DNA from 2 places in the Vallitalea longa genome. Region 1 is predicted to be linked to the other one. Evidence: predicted binding sites of a transcription regulator. Region 1 holds the regulator's gene; the other holds the start of a gene.
What was found. The regulator HrcA, encoded in region 1, represses chaperone genes, less so after heat shock. The targets are predictions, from matches to a motif close to TGTTAGCACTCNNNNNNNNNGAGTGCTAACA.
Positions count from the first base shown of each region.

Region 2: a site for HrcA is predicted at 2,891-2,921, ahead of htpG (molecular chaperone HtpG). Genes of this name have one in related genera too.

Region 1 covers NZ_BRLB01000014.1:74,722-85,064, reverse strand. The annotation lists gene thiI (tRNA uracil 4-sulfurtransferase ThiI) at 1-307, opposite strand, end outside; gene QMG30_RS18370 (cysteine desulfurase family protein) at 354-1,511, opposite strand; gene QMG30_RS18365 (response regulator) at 1,656-2,021, opposite strand; gene QMG30_RS18360 (16S rRNA (uracil(1498)-N(3))-methyltransferase) at 2,023-2,760, opposite strand; gene prmA (50S ribosomal protein L11 methyltransferase) at 2,796-3,725, opposite strand; gene dnaJ (molecular chaperone DnaJ) at 3,767-4,918, opposite strand; gene dnaK (molecular chaperone DnaK) at 5,132-6,997, opposite strand; gene grpE (nucleotide exchange factor GrpE) at 7,137-7,772, opposite strand; gene hrcA (heat-inducible transcriptional repressor HrcA) at 7,788-8,822, opposite strand; gene hemW (radical SAM family heme chaperone HemW) at 9,195-10,337, opposite strand.
Region 2 covers NZ_BRLB01000001.1:372,015-382,357, forward strand. The annotation lists gene QMG30_RS01540 (DegV family protein) at 1-36, opposite strand, end outside; gene QMG30_RS01545 (M18 family aminopeptidase) at 194-1,489, opposite strand; gene QMG30_RS01550 (DNA-3-methyladenine glycosylase) at 1,593-2,186, opposite strand; gene QMG30_RS01555 (DUF5721 family protein) at 2,362-2,850, shown strand; gene htpG (molecular chaperone HtpG) at 3,109-4,995, shown strand; lysine riboswitch at 5,050-5,229, shown strand; gene dapA (4-hydroxy-tetrahydrodipicolinate synthase) at 5,650-6,534, shown strand; gene dapB (4-hydroxy-tetrahydrodipicolinate reductase) at 6,710-7,471, shown strand; gene QMG30_RS01575 (iron dependent repressor, metal binding and dimerization domain protein) at 7,555-7,956, opposite strand; gene QMG30_RS01580 (CHAP domain-containing protein) at 8,570-9,463, shown strand; gene QMG30_RS01585 (hypothetical protein) at 9,563-10,303, opposite strand.

The DNA.
Region 1 (10,343 bases):
CATCTTTCATATACTCAAGCGCTGATTGCTTGACTAATTCAAAATCCATATCATCAAGAACAATGACAGGACAAATTCCTACAATTCCAAATATTTTTGATAATCTTTCAATAACTTCTTCATAATCATAATCTGAAAATGGCTCAATAAATATTCTGCCCTGTTCTTTGCTTACTTTGAAATCTCCACAATGCTTAACCGTTCTTCTTATATGTTCAACAAGAATATTCTCGAATATATATCTATTCTTACCTTTAAGCGCTATTTCTCCATATTTGATTAAAAAAGCTTTTTTAAGTTTACTCATAAGTTAATCCAATCCTTCCAAAATCATTTGTCTATATAATTGATTATTAATGCCTAACAAACTTTCTTAATACTGGTACTATCTTTTTTAATTCTTCTACACATGTATCAAGTTCTTCTATTGTATTATTAATACAAAAGCTAAATCTAATAGTTGATAAAGCTTCTTCATTGCTAAGCCCAATACCTTGTAGAGGTCCTGTTTTAGAAGGTTTATTAGATGAACATGCTGAACCTGTAGATACGAATATATCTTTTTCTTCAAGACTATGAAGTAATACTTCTCCTCTAAGTTTATCAAATCTTATACTTAATATATGAGGAGCACCTTTATCTACTTGTATACCGTTTACATACGTATCAGGTATTTCATTAATAATTCTATTAGCTAAATGTTCTTTTAATTTATATAAATTTTTGACATTACAATCTATATTATCATACATTCTTTCTGCTGCATACCCTACAGCAGCTATTCCTGGAACATTTTCTGTTCCTGATCTGATACCATTCTGTTGAAATCCTCCATATATGATGGGATTGATCTTTATATTATCATTAATATAGATCACACCTATACCTTTAGGTGCATGAAATTTATGACCGCTTATACTTAATATATCAATATTATATTTCTTAGGATATATCTTTAATTTACCAAATGATTGTATAGCGTCTACATGAAAAACCGTTTCACTATTTTTTTCTTTTATAATTTTGCCTATCTCTTCTATTGGCATAATTGTTCCGATTTCATTATTAACATGCATTATTGATACCAGAATAGTATCTTTACGTATATTTCTCCTCAATTGTTCTAAATCAATAAGCCCATCACTATCTACTGGTAGAACTGTTATCTCATAATCATTATCCCCTAGATAATTAATTGTATTCTTAACTGAAGAATGTTCAATAGCGGTAGTAATAATATGTTTACCTGTTCTCTTATAAGCATTGGCTATACCTAGTATTGCAAGGTTATTAGATTCTGTACCTCCAGATGTAAAATATATTTCTTTTTTATTCACTTTCAATATTTTTGAAAATATATCTTTTGATTTAAGTATATATTTTTCAGCTTGAAATCCTTTTTTGTGTAATGAGGAGGGATTACCGTAATCTTGCCCAAAAACTTTACACATTAAATTTATAGCTTCTTCAAAAGGTCTTGTAGTAGCCCCATTATCTAAATAAATTTCCATTTTAGACATCCTTTCAGTCATAAAATTCGTTCCGAATAAAAACTTAAGAAAGATATATTATATTAAACTCACTAAAGTTTAATATAATATATCTTCCGAAAACCGTTACCTTTAAAAAAATGTTTGGAGTACCTAACTATTGGGTTATTTTTTTGCAACATTTTCTATAGCTTGGACAACTCTTGATTTTTGGAATGGTTTCACAATAAAATCTTTTGCTCCATTTTTTATTGCTTCTATTACCATAGGTTGCTGACCCATAGCAGAACACATAATTACTTTTGAATTAGGACTTGCCTTAAGTATTTCTGGAAGTGCTGTTACACCATCCATTTCAGGCATCGTAATATCAAGTGTAATTACATCTGGTTGCAATTCTTTAGCCTTACTTATTGCTTCTTTCCCATTATTGGCTTCTCCACAAATATCATAATTTTCTTCTGCTAACATTTTCTTTAAAACGGTTCTCATGAAAATTGCATCATCAACGATTAATACTCTTAATGCCATACTATTCCTCCTCAAGTTGAAACATCAATAATGATAATATAGCTAATCCTGCTGTTTCTGTCCTTAATATTCTTTTTCCTAGCGTTATGATATTAGCCTCACTACTTTTAGCCTTCTCTATCTCATCAAGGCTAAATCCTCCCTCAGGACCTATAAATACTCCAATCCTCTCACAACACAACTTGTTAATAAATTCTCTTGATTCTTTTATATTTTTAGCATTTTCATAAGGGAAAATAGTTGTATCCATTTGCCTAGAATATTCTATCGCATCTTGAAATTTCATTATATTATTAACCTTTGGAATAATACCTCTATTAGATTGTTTTGCAGCAGACCCGGCAACCTTATTCCATCTAGCTAACTTCTTAGCTGAATTTTTGTTGTCTATCTTAACGATACTTCTATCAGTAATAACAGGAATAACTTCATATACTCCAAGTTCTACTGCTTTCTGCACAATTAATTCCATTTTCGATTGTTTTGGCAAAGCTTGAAAAAGGTAAATTCTTGTATTTAATTCCGTCTCTGATTGTGTTTTTGTAATAATTTTTGTATTTATAGAATTATCTTCAATACTATTAATTATACAATAATAATCATTGCTATGTCCATCACAAATTATAATTTCTTCATTTTTGTTCATTCTAAGTACATTTTTAATATGCTTTACATCTTCACCAACAATACGAATTTCATTTTCAACAATTTGATTAGGTTCCACAAAAAATCTATGCATACAAAACACGCTTTCCTTTCAAAAATACATAAATGCTAAATAGGTCTAGCAACTATTGCCGCCCATTCACCTTTTCTTATAATCTCCAATATCTCAAAACCATTATCAGTCAACGTACCTTTAACATCATCCACTCTATCTAAAATAATACCAGAAGATATAAAAATACCCTTAGGCAATAAATATTCAGAAACTCCTTTAGCTAACATCATTATTATGTCAGCCATAATATTAGCAACTACTATATTAGCTTTTACATTAACTAATTTTAGCAAATCACCATTAAGCACATGAACTTTATCTTCCACTTTATTAGTTATTACATTCTCTTTAGTTGCTTTTACAGCATTTTTGTCAAGGTCAATACATGTTACTTCTCTAGAACCTAATTTGGCAGCGGTAATACCTAATATTCCACTACCACAACCAACATCTATCACCGAATAATCATTATCCAAATATTTGTTTAGCATACTGATACACATTGAAGTGGTTTCATGTGTTCCTGACCCAAAAGCCATACCAGGGTCAATTTCTATTATAACATCTTCATGAGTACTTTTCGTGTACTTTTCCCATGTTGGTTTAATTATTATATTATCTATTTTAAATGGCTTATAATATTTTTTCCAATTGTTTGCCCAGTCTTCATCATTTATGGTAGATGACTCTATCTTACCTGTACCAACATCTATATATTTATTTATATCAATTAACTTGTTTTTTATGATCTCTAACTTTTCTTCTATGTTTTCTTCATCTGACAAGTAAAATTTTACATAGGTATCATTATTATTATCAATGACACCTTCTTCAATATAATCGATAATAATTTCTTTTCTATCTTCACTAGAAAGAGTATTATCTACCACTTCTACACCTTGAATTCCTTGTTGAGTAAGCATATAGCTTACTGCTTCAATAGCTTCATTATTGATATAGACTTTGCACATGGTCCATTTCAATTCATTTACACATCCTTTAGTTTATCATTATGTAGCCTATATTAATCAAAGGCATCCATGACTTTATCATACCACTTTTTTTTCTTTCCGTCTTTAGTATCCTTAACATTTTCTCCAAAAGTAGAAGAAAATTCTTTTAGTAGTTCTTTTTGCTTTTCATTTAATTTCTTTGGAACTTCTACTACTACAGTTATATATTGGTCTCCTCTTATCTTGGAATTTCTGATATGAGGTACTCCTTTACCTTTTAATCTAAATCTGGTATGTGTTTGAGTTCCTTCTTTTATATCATATTTAACTTCACCATCAAGTGTAGGGACTTTAAGTTCTGCACCAAGTGCAGCCTGTACATAAGATATAGGAAGCGTATAATATATATCAACACCCTGTCTTTCGAAAAATTCATGAGGTTTTACATATACAGTAACCAATAAATCTCCTCTAGGTCCACCATTGGTACCTGGTTCACCTTTACCACTTAATCTTATACTTTGACCATTGTCTATACCAGCTGGAATATCTACAGCTATTTTCTTTTTCTTTCTGACATATCCTGTACCTCTACAAGATGTACATTTCTCTTTTATAACTTTTCCAGTTCCACCACAAGCATTACATGTTTTAACACTTGTTATGTTACCAAACATTGTTTGTTGATTGTATCTGACTTGACCTGCTCCTTTACAATGAGGACAAGTTTCTGCTGAAGTTCCTTTTTTAGCACCTGTACCTGAACATTCTTCACATGTTTCAGACACTATCATATCTATTTCTTTCTCTACACCAAATACGGCTTCTTTGAATTCTAGTGTAACAGAAGTTTTTAGACTTGCACCTTTAGTAGGAGCATTAGCACTTCTTCTTCTGCCTCCTCCACCACCAAAGAAATCACCGAAAATATCTCCAAATATGTCTCCCACATCAGAGAAATCAAAACCTCCAGCCGAAGCTCCACCTGCTCCGTTACTGAATGCTGCATGACCGAATTGGTCATAGCGTGATCGTTTTTGTGAATCACTTAATACTTCGTAAGCTTCTGTTGCCTCTTTAAATTTTTGCTCAGCAGATTTATCACCTGGGTTCATGTCAGGATGATATTTTTTAGCTAAATTTCTATACGCTTTTTTAACTTCAGCGTCAGTAGCATTTCTCCCAACACCTAATACCTCGTAATAGTCTCTCTTATCTGCCATTATACACACCTACCTCTTTTATGATTAATATTTGAATTATATATAAATTAATAGTTTTAAATTCACCACAATATATAATGTTGGACAACACTGTATACTCTGGTCAAAATATTACATTCAAGATTAAAATCTTCTAACGATTCCCCAACTAATATATATATTCTTTATAAAAGCCAAAGACCAATGTCTTTGGCTTTTTTACAACTTTATATTTTACACTTCTTTGAAGTCTGCGTCAACCACATCATCATCTTTATTTTGTTGTTCTTGTTCTGGTGCAGCTCCTTGTGCTCCAGGTCCTGCTGCCCCTGCAGCTCCTGCTTGTTGATATAACTTAGTTGATAACTCTGTGAAAACAGTCATTAATGCTTCTTTTGCAACTTTAATCTCTTCCACATTAGCATCTGTCATGTTTTCGATAGTTGATTTACCAAGTACTTCTTTTAACTTAGTAACTTCAGCTTCTACTTTTGCTTTTTCTGAAGCATCAACCTTATCACCTAAATCATTAAGAGTCTTTTCAGTTTGGAATACAAGTGAATCAGCTTCGTTTCTTACATCAATAGCTTCTTTTCTCTTCTTATCTTCTTCTTCAAAATTTTGAGCTTCGTCTACAGCTTTATTAATTTCATCATCTGATAGATTAGTACTAGCTGTAATTGTAATATGTTGTGATTTACCAGTTCCAAGATCCTTCGCTGTAACATTAACGATACCATTAGCATCAATATCAAAACTAACTTCTATTTGAGGAACACCTCTACGTGCTGGTGGAATTCCATCTAATTGGAATCTTCCGATTGTTTTGTTGTCTTTAGCGAATTCTCTTTCACCTTGAACTACGTGAATATCAACGGCTGGTTGGTTATCAGCAGCAGTTGAGAATACTTGACTTTTCTTAGTAGGTATTGTAGTATTTCTTTCAATCAATTTAGTAGCTACTCCACCTAATGTTTCTATACCTATTGATAATGGTGTTACATCAAGAAGTAAGATATCTCCAGCTCCTGCTTCTCCTGATAATTTACCACCTTGGATAGATGCTCCTATTGCAACACATTCGTCTGGATTGATTCCTTTGAATGGTTCTTTTCCTGTCAATTTATTTACTGCATCTTGTACAGCTGGAATACGTGTAGATCCACCAACTAATAATACTTTATCAAGTTCACTTGCAGCAAGTCCTGAATCTCTTAAAGCATTATTTACAGGACCCATTGTTTGTTGAACAAGATCAGCTGTTAATTCATCAAACTTAGCTCTTGTAAGAGTGATATCTAAATGTTTTGGTCCTTCTTGTGTAGCAGTGATGAATGGTAAATTAATGTTAGTTGTTGTTGCTGATGATAATTCTTTTTTAGCTTTTTCTGCTGCTTCTTTCAATCTTTGAACAGCCATTTTATCGTTAGTTAAATCTATACCATCTGATTTTTTGAATTCTTTAATTAAGTGATTCATTACACGCTCATCAAAGTCATCTCCACCAAGCTTATTATTACCACTTGTTGCTAATACTTCAATAACACCGTCTCCGATTTCAATGATAGATACATCAAATGTACCTCCACCAAGATCATAAACCATAATCTTTTGTTCATTCTCATTATCAAGACCATATGCTAAAGCTGCTGCTGTAGGTTCATTAATTATTCTCTTAACCTCAAGACCAGCAATTTTACCTGAATCTTTAGTCGCTTGTCTTTGACTATCTGTAAAGTATGCAGGAACTGTGATAACAGCTTCTGAAACTTTTTCACCTAAATAGCTTTCTGCATCTGCTTTCAATTTTTGTAATGTCATAGCAGAAATTTCTTGAGGTGAATATTTTTTATCATCAATATTTACTCGAAAATCAGTACCCATATGTCTTTTAATAGAAGCTACTGTTTTATCTGGGTTAGTGATCGCTTGTCTTTTAGCAGGTTCTCCTACTAATCTTTCTCCATTTTTGGTAAAAGCAACAACTGATGGTGTTGTTCTTACACCTTCTGCATTAGCAATTACAACTGGTTTTCCACCTTCCATAACTGCAACACATGAATTGGTTGTACCTAAGTCAATTCCAATTATTTTGCCCATTTTGTTTCCTCCTTCATATCAATATACTCGCCAAGATATAAATTACATATACTTAATTTAATTCATTACGAGATTATTATTCTTTAATAATATATATATAAGATGCACGATTATATAATCATACATTCTATATTTTAATTTAATTAACTACCTTAACCATACTATGTCGTAGAACTGAATCATTATACATATATCCTTTTTGGAATACTTCAGATACTATATTTTCACCTAAAGAATCGTCCTCTGCATGAGTTACGGCATGGTGAAAGTTAGGATCGAATTCTTTACCTTCCGCTTTTATTTCTTCTACTCCAATATCATTAAGAGTACTCATTAGCTGTTTAAAAATCAATTCTATTCCTTGAACAAAAGGAACTTCTTTTTGCTCTTCAGATACACTTTCAAGCGCACGCTGAAAATTATCAACAATCGGTAGTAATTTTTCTAATGTTTCTTTTGCTCCATTCTCATACATCATTGATTTTTCTCTAGTTGTTCTTTTTCTGAAATTATCAAATTCTGCCATTGTTCTCTGTAATTTGTCTACATACTCATTTACTTCCTTTTCCTTTTGCTTCAATTTTTTCTTCATATCATTTTCTCCAGTAGAGTCTTCTAATTTTTCATTATCAGCTTTTTCGGCATTTTCTTCTGAATTGTTTTCATTTTCTACTTCTTCTTGCCTTGATTCTTCTTGCTTTAGTTCTTCTTCTTTTTTATTTTTTTTTATCTTTTCTTCTGACTTAGTGTTCTCAGGAACCTTTTCATTAGCCACTATATAACCGCCTTTCTATTTTAAGTTATTAATAATTTCTTCCATTTTGGTCATTAAACAAGAAAGAGAGCCTATGGTATTTTCGTAATCCATCCGCTTAGGTCCTAATATGCCAATAAATCCAATATTTTCTTCACCAAGCTTATAAGCTGTAGTAATCAAACTACAGTCTTTCATTTCTTCAATGGCATTTTCATTACCAATAGTCACTTTTATGTTTACACCATTTTCCTCTAATACAGTATAAACCATATCTTTTAATGCTTGTTTTTCTTCAAGCTTGTGTATTAGATTTGTAGCTTTTGATATATCGTTGAATTCTGGAAATCTTAATATGTTTGTTGCACCAGATGTATATATCTCTGTGTCATCTACAGACTTTATAGTATCAAAAATTGCATCTAATACTTTATTAACAATTTCTGCGTTATTACCAGCAAAATTTTTAAGTTCTTGAATTAATGGTAAATTAATTTGTTCTAGTGTAAGTCCGTATAACTGCTCATTAAGTACAAAAGTCAATCTATTCAGCATAGTCTGATGTACTGGTTCATTTATATTGATCATATAATTTTTTATAATATTTCCATCGGTAACTATAACCGCTAATATTCTTTTATCTTGCACACCTATCAATTGTATGTTCTTTATCTTAGCCTTGTTAATCTGAGGTGATGAAACAATAGTAGCATAATTGGTTTCATTAGCTAATAGTCTAGCGATACTCTTCAATAAAGATTCTATCCTATCTACTCGTTGAAACAACTGCTCTATATACAAACCATTGTTGACTTCATCTTGATGAAGATTCATAAGTCTATCAACATATAGTCTATACCCTTTATCAGATGGAATTCTTCCTGCAGATGTATGAGGTTGCAAAATAAGGCCTAATTCTTCTAGATCAGACATCTCGTTTCTAATAGTCGCTGGACTGATTCCTAGATTATAATTCTTGGATATTGTTCTTGAACCTACGGGTTCTGCTGTATCAAGGTAATTTAAAATTATCGCTCTAAGAATTTTTACTTTTCTATCATTTAGTTCCATATTTGCACCACCTTTCAACTTGCTTCATAGCAAAAACAACAATCACTTATAAATAGGCTTAACCTTTTTAGTATTGTTAATATACAAGAGAAAAATTATACTTTGAATAAACAAATTAATTTATTTTTCTGTTAGCACTCTACTTCAATGAGTGCTAATGCTTGAAATAAAAATATCACTTGCAGATAGATTTGTCAAGTAATTTTATCAAATTTTAATTATTTTTTTTGATTGTAATATAATTGTAACATATAATTTTAAGCTTATCTAAGGGCTTTCAACTCTAAATTATTCAATTATAATTATCATTAACTCAAATTTCCCGCTTTTAATATAATGCAAACAAACAAAGGAATATAGATTAAGTTTGTATCAATCAAACAAAAACATAGCTAATGCATAATTACTAACGTCAATTCCTTTTCTAGTTAATTTCAACCTATATCCATTATTGGTAATAAGATTGTCTTTTACGAGTTCTTTTATAACACTTTTGTAGTAATAATCAATCTCATGTCCCCATCTATTATAAAAATCCAACTCATCAATACCATCCAATAATCTTAATCCTAGAAACATATATTCTTCAATAGCTGTCTTCTTATCAATTTTTTGAATGCTTTCTTTTATTTTTTCTCTTTCTCCGTTTGATTTAATATATTCATTCATATTAGAAATATTTTTATACCGAAATCCTTCGAAGAATGAGGAAGCCCCTAATCCCATTCCTATATATTCTTTTTCTATCCAATACACCTTATTATGATAACATTCTTTCCCCCCTAAAGCAAAATTAGAGATCTCATAATGTTTGTACCCACTTTTTTGCAATAGATTATCAATCAACCAGTACATAGCGCGTTCATCATCTTCGTCTGGTAGATTCAACTTATTATCCTTATACATTTTCGAGAAATTGGTACCTTCCTCGATTATCAAAGAATAATATGATATATGCTCAGGTCTAAGGTCAATTATAGATTTTAAATCATATTCTAAATCAGTCATCTTCTGGTTTGGTAATGCAAACATCATATCTACATTTATATTACTGAATTTATATTTTCTTAGTAAATCATAATTTAATAAGAATTCATCAAATGTATGAATTCTTCCTAATCTTTTCAGCAAATTATCATTACATGATTGCAAACCCAAGCTAATACGGTTAACTCCCGAATCTAAAACCCTTCCTATTTTATCTTCATTAAGAGTACCTGGATTAGCTTCAATTGTAATCTCTGCATTATTATCAATATTATAGTATAATTTTAATGCCTCAAATATACTTTCAATATCAGCGCAAGACAGAATAGACGGTGTTCCACCGCCTATAAATATGCTTTTAACCATATATTCTTTTGTCACTTCGCTATAGCTTTTTATCTCACTAATTAATGCTTGTACATATTCCTTCATGACACTTGCTTTATTATCAAATGATAAAAAATCACAATAGTTACACTTGCTTTTGCAAAAAGGAATATGAATATATAGACTAATATTTTTTTTCATAACAAC
Region 2 (10,343 bases), on a different contig from region 1:
GTCACAACAACTGTCTACTACAATCTTAAAATTCAATTAATAGCCTCCTTAACATCTATACTGCACAATGTAGTTTTAAATACTACCTTTAATATTACCATAAATGAAATAAAATTTAAAGGCTATTTTTCATTTTGATTAATAATTTTTCTTGAATAATTAAATTTTAAACTATATAAAGATAAATACATCATCATAAAGCATAAAAATTATCAAACAGTTTACTCATATTTAATAAATCATCTACTCCTACTAATTCATTTATTGAATGCATTGCAAGCATTGGTACCCCTACATCTACAGCTTTTATAGGTAGATATGCGGTAACAACTGGTCCTAGAGTTTTTCCTCCGGGTATACATGAGTGATTAACGAATTTTTGATAAGGTATCTTATTTTCATCACATAATTGCTGGATAGTACCTGTTGATTCACAATCTGTAGCATAGCTTTGCTTAGCACTGAGTTTCAAGACTATTCCTTCATTGATAACAGGTCTATTAGTTGGGTCATTCTTCTCAACAGCATTAGGATGTAAAGCATGTGCAGCATCAGCAGAAATAATAAAAGATTCTTCTAGCATCCTGTACTGTTTAGATCTTGTTCTGCTAAGTGCCATAGATATTCTTTCTATTATGTTAGAAAACAATACACTGTCAGCGCCCTGTTTGGTTCTGCTTCCAATTTCTTCATTATCGAAACAAGCAGCAATATTAATACCACTTTTATTTTCTGTATTAGCAATTGATACAAGGCTAGTATATACCATCGCTAGATCATCAAGTCTTGAAGATTGTACGAATTCTTCATTAATACCCACTACATTTCCTTTTCCTGTTAAGTATAAGTATAAATCAAAATCGAGAATATTTTCAATCTCTGTGCCTAGTTCTTTTGCAATATAAGATACAAGATAATTATCTTTTGATAATGTTTTATTAATCTGCCCAATAAGTGGTAATGTATCTTTTTGAGGACTTAATTCAACACCTTTATTCACTTCTCTATTCATATGAATAGCTAGACTTGGAATAGTAAGTACTGATTTCTTGAAATCAATGTATTTAATAAGTGGTTTCATTGGGTTATCAGATTTCAATGCGACTTTTCCAGCAAGGGATAATGGTCTATCAAACCATGTATAATAGACAGGTCCACCATATACTTCTGTATTTAGTGTAATATAATTGTCTGTTTTGATTTCTGATACAGGTTTGATTTTAAAGCTTGGGCTGTCAGTATGAGATATTATAATCTTATATCCCATTTTGTCAACATATTCTCCTAAAGTAAAAGCGATAATCATTGAAGAATAAGGAATAACATAATATTTTCCTCCTTTTTCAACCTGCCACTCATCTTTCATGTTAAGTTCTTTAAAACCCTTTTCATCTAATATTTTCTTTCCTTGTATCACACTATGATAAGGAGATGTACTTTTTTCAATAAATGTCATTAAATCTTTTGAATAACTCATACTTGTTTTCATTTTTATTTCCTCTCTTCTTAATCTTTATACTATTTGTTTGATTGTTTTATTGTATATTTTAATTATATCAATAGAACTTTCTAGTTAATTGTAGTCATATTAATTAATCAATATAAAATCTCCATAAATAATCTGCTGCCTCTTCTGCATAATCAATATTAATACGTTTGGATTTTTTTATATCGATATTATCATGTTTTCCATCATCATATATATACAATTGGGGTGATAGCAAATCCATTCCGTTATGGGTTAAATCAAGTCCCAAAGCTTTACATAATTTCCCAGGTCCGTTAGAAAAATTTTTAATCTGATAATTATTCAGTTCTTCATACGCTTTATTATATCTGTTCAATGACATTTTAGTAATATTTTTCACGGGAACTACTCCCCTTATCAAAACAGCACAAGGGTCATTTATACTTTCTGTAACTATATTAAGGCAATAATACATTCCATATATTATATAGATGTATATATGACCAGCTTCACCCCACATTACTTCAGTTCTTGGTGTCCTCTTGCCTCCATAGGTATGACAAGCTTTATCATTGATTCCTTTGTAGGCTTCAACATCAGTTATCTTGACAATAATTTCATCCTTATGGTTATCAAGAAAAACAAGGTTTTTACCTAGTAATTCTTGTGCTACTACCAATGTGTCTCTTTCATAAAAATCTCTACTCAATCTATTCATTTTATTTTACTCCACTTTCTATCATATGTATGTATTATAAAGCAAATTTATTTGGATTAACATTACTTACTCACATATAATATTACAATAAAAGTATTGAAAGTTCTACCTCTATTTTGTATGATATACTTTAAGGGTACAATCACTATTGGTATTTGGGAAGGAATGGTACTATATGGTATGTTTTAACATAATTGATATAAAACTTTTTATGAATAATTTATTGAAAGATAAGATGTTTGATGATTTCGAGGTATCTACTGTTGAACTTAATACGTTTACGAAGTTCAATATTTCTTGTGACATAAATAAAAAATATCTTTCTACAAACGAAATTGAAATACTAGAAGGCAGAGATCAGGTTAAATGGTCAGAAATCAAGAATATAGTTTTCTATATGATTAAAGGAAACAAAACTCCATCTTATCTGAAAATTGTTTTTTCACTACCCCATGACAAAATAGAAAATATGATATCAAAACATCAATTACCTACAAAATCAGATAATGTAAATGGATTATTCATTAATATTTTATATGAAGATAACGTTCTAAAATGCACCACTGGTAGTTCTATGAAGATATTTACATTAGATAAGACTCTAGAAAATTATTGGGATGATTCAGTTAAAATATTTTTCAAAAAACACGGCATAACTGTTTAACCTATAATTCATATCGTTTATAATATAAATATTGCTTTTTTGTTAGCACTCTTCTTCAATGAGTGCTAATTTTTTCTTGACATCTACATAAAATACATTTATTATATCTTATATAAGTTATAATAAAAAATTCACTATATACCTTTACATATTACCAAGAGGCTACGCCTCGTATAATATTTCAAGATAAATAGAAAGTTAAGCTTTCTTATTATATAAAATATAAATACTTATGAAAAATTGTTAGGAGGAGTTAAAATGAGTACTGAAAAAGGGAATCTTTCCATCCATAGTGAAAATATTTTTCCAATAATAAAAAAATGGTTATATTCTGATCATGATATATTTGTAAGGGAACTTATCTCCAATGGATGCGATGCTATAACTAAACTAAAAAAATTAGACGCAATGGGAGAAGCATCTCTGCCTGAAGATAATGAATTCAAGATTGAGGTTATTGTTGACGATAAAGAGGAAACTCTGACTTTTATTGATAATGGTATTGGTATGACAGACGAAGAAGTAAAACAATATATTAATCAAATCGCTTTCTCCGGTGCTGAAGACTTTATGAATAAATATAAAGATAAAGCTAACGAAGACCAGATCATAGGTCATTTCGGACTTGGTTTCTATTCTGCTTTCATGGTAGCCAAAAAAGTTACTATTGATACTCTTTCATATAAAGAAGGATCAAAAGCTGTTAAATGGGTAAGTGACGGTGGTAATGAATATGAAATGAGTGATAGTGACCGTACCGAAAGAGGAACTAAGATTACACTTAACATAGGTGAAGACGGTAAAGACTTCTTGAATGAATACACAGTCAGAACTACAATTGAAAAATACTGTTCACTAATGCCTATAGAGATATATCTGATCAATCCTAATAAGGAAGAACCTAAAAATGAAAATGAAGACGAAAAAGGTGAAGTAAAAGAACCAGAAGAACCAAAACCATTAAATGACACTACACCTTTATATCTAAAAAAACCTAATGAATGTACAGATGAAGAATATAAAGAATTCTATAGAAAGACTTTTATGGATTTCAAAGAACCTTTATTCTGGATTCACCTTAACATGGACTATCCATTCAACTTAAAAGGAATACTTTATTTCCCAAAAATCGGAAATCAGTTTGAAACAATGGAAGGTCAAATCAAATTATATAATAACCAAGTATTCGTTGCTGACAATATCAAGGAAGTTATTCCTGAATTCTTACTGTTATTAAAAGGTATTTTAGATTGTCCAGACCTACCACTTAACGTATCAAGAAGTTTCTTACAAAATGATGGTTTCGTCAAGAAAATTTCTTCATACATTACTAAGAAAGTAGCTGACAAACTCAATTCACTATATAAAAAAGAAAAAGAGTCTTTTGAAAAATTCTGGGATGATATACATCCATTTATCAAGTTCGGTTGCTTGAAAGACGATAAATTCTTTGACAAGACAAACGGAATCATATTGTATAAGACTACAACTGGAGATTACGTAACACTACAAGAATATCTTGATAGAAATAAAGATAAACATGAAAACAAGGTTTATTATGTAACAGATGAAACACTACAAGCTCAATATATCAAAATGTTTAAAGATAATGATATGGAAGCTGTCATAATGAATACGACTATTGATCAACCTTTCATATCACATGTTGAAATGAAAGAAAAAGATACTAAATTCGTAAGAATCGATGCTGACCTTACAGATAACCTAAAAGATGAAGATGATTCAAGTGAAGAGGATAACAAAAAACTTCAAGAAGAAGTTCAAGGCATCTTCAGAAAATCACTTAGCAATGAGAACTTAACAGTTAACATTGAAAATCTTAAGGATGAAGAAATTTCAGCTATGATCATTCTACCTGAAGAATCAAGAAGAATGCAGGATATGAGTAAGATGTACGGAATGTTCGGAATGGATGCTGCTTCAATGCCAAGTAATGAAAGCCTTCTTCTTAATAAGAAAAATAAGTTGGTAAAATATATTCTTGAGAATAAAGATACCGAAAACACTGATATGTTCTGTCAACAAATCTATGATTTAGCTATGATTAGCCATAAACAGCTATCACCAGAAGCTATGACTACATTTATTGAAAGAAGCAACAAGATTCTTCAAAAATTGATATAGTCATATTTGACAAACTGATATATTAGTGATATTATATATGAAAATTTAATAGTTTAGTATAGTAGAGGAGCATTTTACATCAGTAGATAATTTGATTTGTTCAGGCAAATGTGATAATCATTGAAAGGGTAAGATGCCGAAGAAGAAAATACCTGTCTGTTTTCTGTCTGGGTATATAGTGAATAACTATATAACTGTCATATATTAATTGATATATGGGGTGCTACTTGTGACATTTAATATTAATTCTCACAGTCGGCACACAAAGCCGACTGTTTTTTATTATTCTATATTAAAATCCAACATTTCCCTCCACTTACTAATGAAATATTAAACAATACTTTCAATTATTTGTTATTATAACAATATAATATAATAAACAGATATTTGAAATGGGAGGTTTGATAATTATAAAAATTAAATCTATATGAAATCTGAAAATATTTGCTTACCTTATATTGATGTTTTTATTAAAAACAGATATACTAAAGTAGAACTGAAAGCAACTAAATAAATATGCAGTGACTAACTTATACTTAGTCATAAAAAAGATTTTAAATAGAAAAATTCTATTGTAACCAATAAAGATTTTTACTATAGTGTAATACTAAGAAGATATAACAAAAATAATATATAATCTGAGGAGGTTATCTGATGTCTATTTTTACAGGTGCTGGTGTAGCAATAATAACACCATTTAATGATGATATGAGTGTTAATTATGAAGGATTAGAAAAACTGATTGATTTTCAAATAGAAAACAAAACCGATTGTATTGTGATATGTGGTACAACTGGTGAATCTTCTACTCTTAATGATGAAGAACACCTTGAGTGTATAAAAGTAGCTATTGACAGAACCAATAAAAGGGTTCCTGTTATCGCTGGAACTGGAAGCAATGATACAAAACATGGTATAGAACTTTCCAAACAAGCTCAAAAACTAGGAGCTGATGGATTATTACAAGTAACACCTTATTATAATAAAACAACCCAAAAAGGCTTAATTCAACATTTTAGCTCTATCGCTAACAGTGTTGATATTCCTGTTATCCTATATAATGTACCTTCAAGAACAGGTCTCAATATTGATGTTGATACTGCATATGCATTATCAAAAGTAGATAACATCGTAGGTATAAAAGAAGCTAGTGGCAATATCGGTCACATTACTAATTTAGTTCACAAATGCGAAGGTAATCTTGACCTTTATTCTGGAAACGACGACCAAATAGTTCCTCTACTCTCTCTTGGTGGTAAAGGAGTTATCTCCGTTGTTGCTAATATCATGCCTAGAGAAACTCATGATCTAGTTGCAAAATTCTTAGCTGGGGATGTTAAAGGCAGTCTAGAAATACAGCTTAGAATACATGAATTAGTAAAAGCACTTTTCTGTGAAGTTAATCCAATTCCAGTAAAAGCAGCTATGAATTATCTAGGATTACCATCTGGTCCATGTCGTTTACCATTAACAGAAATGGAACCAGCTAACTTCTTAAGAGTTAAAAAAGCAATAGACGATCTTGGAATAACTATCTAAAAAAAAAACCACTGAATACATTTTGATTCAGTATTCAGTGGTTTTTATTATACTACGTAGAGCATTACTTCTTAGCAAATAACACATAATATATTCTAGCTATAAATATTTGTATAGATTTAATGTGTACAAAACAAACGTAAAAAACGGTTTCAAAAATGAAAGGAGTTATATAATGACTAGAATTATAATGCATGGTTGTAATGGGAAAATGGGACAGGTAATTTCTAGAATAGTTGAAGATGATAAAGATGCAGTTATAGTTGCAGGTATTGATGTCAATGATAACATTGCTAACCCATATCCTGTTTTTACTGATATGAACAGTATTGATGTTGAAGGCGACGTTATAATTGATTTTTCTACTGCAAAAGCTGTACCTTCATTAATCGACTATGCTAAATCAAAAAAATTACCAGTCGTATTATGTACAACCGGTCTTAACGATGAACAACTTAATATAGTTAATGAAGCTAGTAAAGAAATTGCCATTCTATTATCAGCAAATATGTCATTAGGGGTTAATCTTCTATTGAACCTAGTGAAAAAAGCTGCTAAAACACTTACTGCAGCAAACTTTGACATTGAAATCATAGAAAAGCATCATAACCAAAAAATAGACGCTCCTAGTGGTACTGCACTAGCCTTTGCAGATTCTATTAATGAATCACTTAACAACGAATACTCCTATACTTATGATAGAACTATAGTAAAAGCTAAAAGGGATTCAAAAGAAATTGGTATCCATTCCGTAAGAGGTGGTACAATCGTAGGTGAACACTCAATTATTTTCGCTGGAAAAGACGAAGTGGTTGAACTTAACCATAATGCTTTATCCAAAGATATTTTTGGCGTTGGCGCTGTGAATGCTGCCAAATTTTTAAGTCAAAAATCAAAAGGCATGTACGATATGCAAAATGTGATTGAAGGAAACTAATAGATTAATTCTATATCGAATAGACAATAAGTCATTTACAGTAACAGTAGATGACTTATTTTATTACTAACTACTATATACAGTTATTTTTTAATGCTCTCTAGTGAATCGTAATATTTCTCTAAAACCTCACTATTATCTTCAAAAAAGTAATTAAGATGTTCTATATTTTTAAGGACCCTTGGTTTTATATAGTGTTCCATCAATTCTGTATCTTTTAATAAATTATGTTTGACACCTATCAATCTAAGAAATTTCTCTATTACATTATGCCTATGATATAAGAATTTTCCTATCTCCTCACCTTTTTTAGTAAGGCTTATAAGTCCATATTTCTTATAATTGACTAAATCTATGGAACTTAATTTCTGAACAAGCTTAGTGGATGAAGAAGGTCTTACGTTCAATCTATTAGCTAATTGATTCATTCTTACATAATTTTCTTCTTTACATATTCTATATATCATTTCTAGATAATCCTCCATACTTGGAGTAAGTATATTATTCTCTCTATCTAGTATTTCATAACCTCTAAAAGTATAGAACTCGGATAAGTTGATAGTTATCCCCTCCTTTAATCTAAATTATTATAGTATCAACAAATTTATTCATATAAATCAAATTGATTCAGTATAATAGATACTACCGAAATAATACCCTACGAAATCATTGCTAACCATAATCAGCATTAAAACCTTCTTATTTCTTACCTGAGATAATTGCATAATTCCTAATTAATTCTATACGCACAAGTAGATTATAATGGTAGAAGAACTTAAACATACTGTCCTATAGAAATGAGCGGAAGGTAATTATGCAATTGCTTAACTAATAAAATATTTTTACAATGACTACAAATATTTATAACATTTTAATTGTTTATTTTTAATATTTCATTATATTTTATAATGTGTCGTGTTAATGTCGTATAATACAATGATATCATTATATCAAGCCAATGGTAGAGATAGCTTAGTACGTACAACAGATAATTTATAAAATGTTATATTCACATTTTACAATTAATCATCTCCTATCTCCTTTATTAATGTAATTGCAATTACACAATAAAATATTATATAAAAGGGAGTTTTTTTAATGGCAACAGGAAAAGTTATAAATCAAACACCAGTATATTATGGTCCTAGTACCTCTTATCCTTCAGAAAACAGTTATGCGGGACCAAATGATACAGTGACTATATTATGGGCTGAAGGGGCTTGGTATTATATTGAATATCCGGCTGGGACAAAAAAGAAGAGAATGTATATTAAAGATAGTGCAGTAAGTCAGAAAAGTGGTAATATATCGACTTATAATCCTAATCTACAAGTAAGATATTGTCTTGCTTCAACCAAAACTTATTGTGGTCCATCTAGTACCATATATCCTTCTGCAGGGTCAATAAGTAAAAGCGAAGAAGTACACTTCTTGTATTATAAAAAAGAAGGTAACTATGCTCTAATTGAATACAACATCAGTGGCAATAAAATGAAACGAGCATGGGTTGATTCTATGAAATTAGGAACTGAACAACCAATTCCTAGTCCTGTAGTTGGACAACGTCCATCTGATATGAATATTAACAGTGATAGTTATATGAGTAATACAAATATGTACTACCATGCTAATCTTGTAGGACAATGTACTTGGTTTTGTTGGGGTCGTGCACATGAAAAGAAAGGAAAGGCACTTTCATTTCATGGTGGTAACAATGGTCGTCAATGGTATGCTAATATTAATACCTCTAATGTTACAAAAAGACCTGCTAGTTTAGGACCTATTACAAATGCTATTTGTTCAATTTCATATGGGGATAATAAACCTGGACATGTTCTTTTTGTTGAACTTGTTGAAGAAAATACAATATACTATACTGAAGCTAATTACCCAAGAGATGATCGTTTATCTAGTAATGATGGTATAGTCAAATCATGTGATAAAAATCAGTTCCCAGTAAGTGGAACGGTAATGGGATATATAGTTTTATAATGGAAAGTTAATATGACTATCCTAGAAACATATAACTGAAAGTGTGTAAAAAATCTCCACCCTTATTATCATTTAAATAATTAGGATGGAGATTTTTTATTAATCTACTAGTTTATCTTTAATGATATAATATCCATCATTGTAAAATTCTAAAATATATATTTTTGATCTTATTATATTATTATAACTTTCATCATAGAAATCAACAGTTAATTCTAATTGGTTTCCATTAAGGGATTTTTCTTTGATTTTAGGAAATGCATTCCCTCCAAAACCAGTAATCGTAGGAGTTTCGATTTTTTCAGAATCCGTATTAATTAACTTTGTATTTCCTATGTCTAAAGTATACTCTTTTAAATATTTATCCAATTGTTTTTTAATATCTTCAACTTCTATCTGAAAAACACTTAATTCTTCATTATACCATTGCTTATGATATTCATCGTACAGTTCATCTTCCTTATCAGAATCTACATTTTCAAATAACGAATACAGAAATAGTTTATACAATTCATCTGCATCTAATTCTGTAGCATTGTTAAAGTCAAATTCAGGACAACAAATTTCCAAATTATATATATAACTGTCCAATAATTCTTCATCAGTCATTTTTTCTACTTTTTTAATTATTTCTAGTTCACCAGTTTCTTGTGACACTTCATCATTACCTTTATCATCTGATGAATCTTCATTATTATCTGTTGTATCATCTATTACTGTTTGTTCATCAGTTGGTGTCGGTGAAGTATTTGATTCTTCTATCTCTTTATTTGCGTTATTACAAGAACATAGAGATATAGTAATCAAAATAGTTAAGATTAAGATATTTAATTTTTTCATTATTGATATTCCCCTTCAATATTATTTTCTTGATAATCGT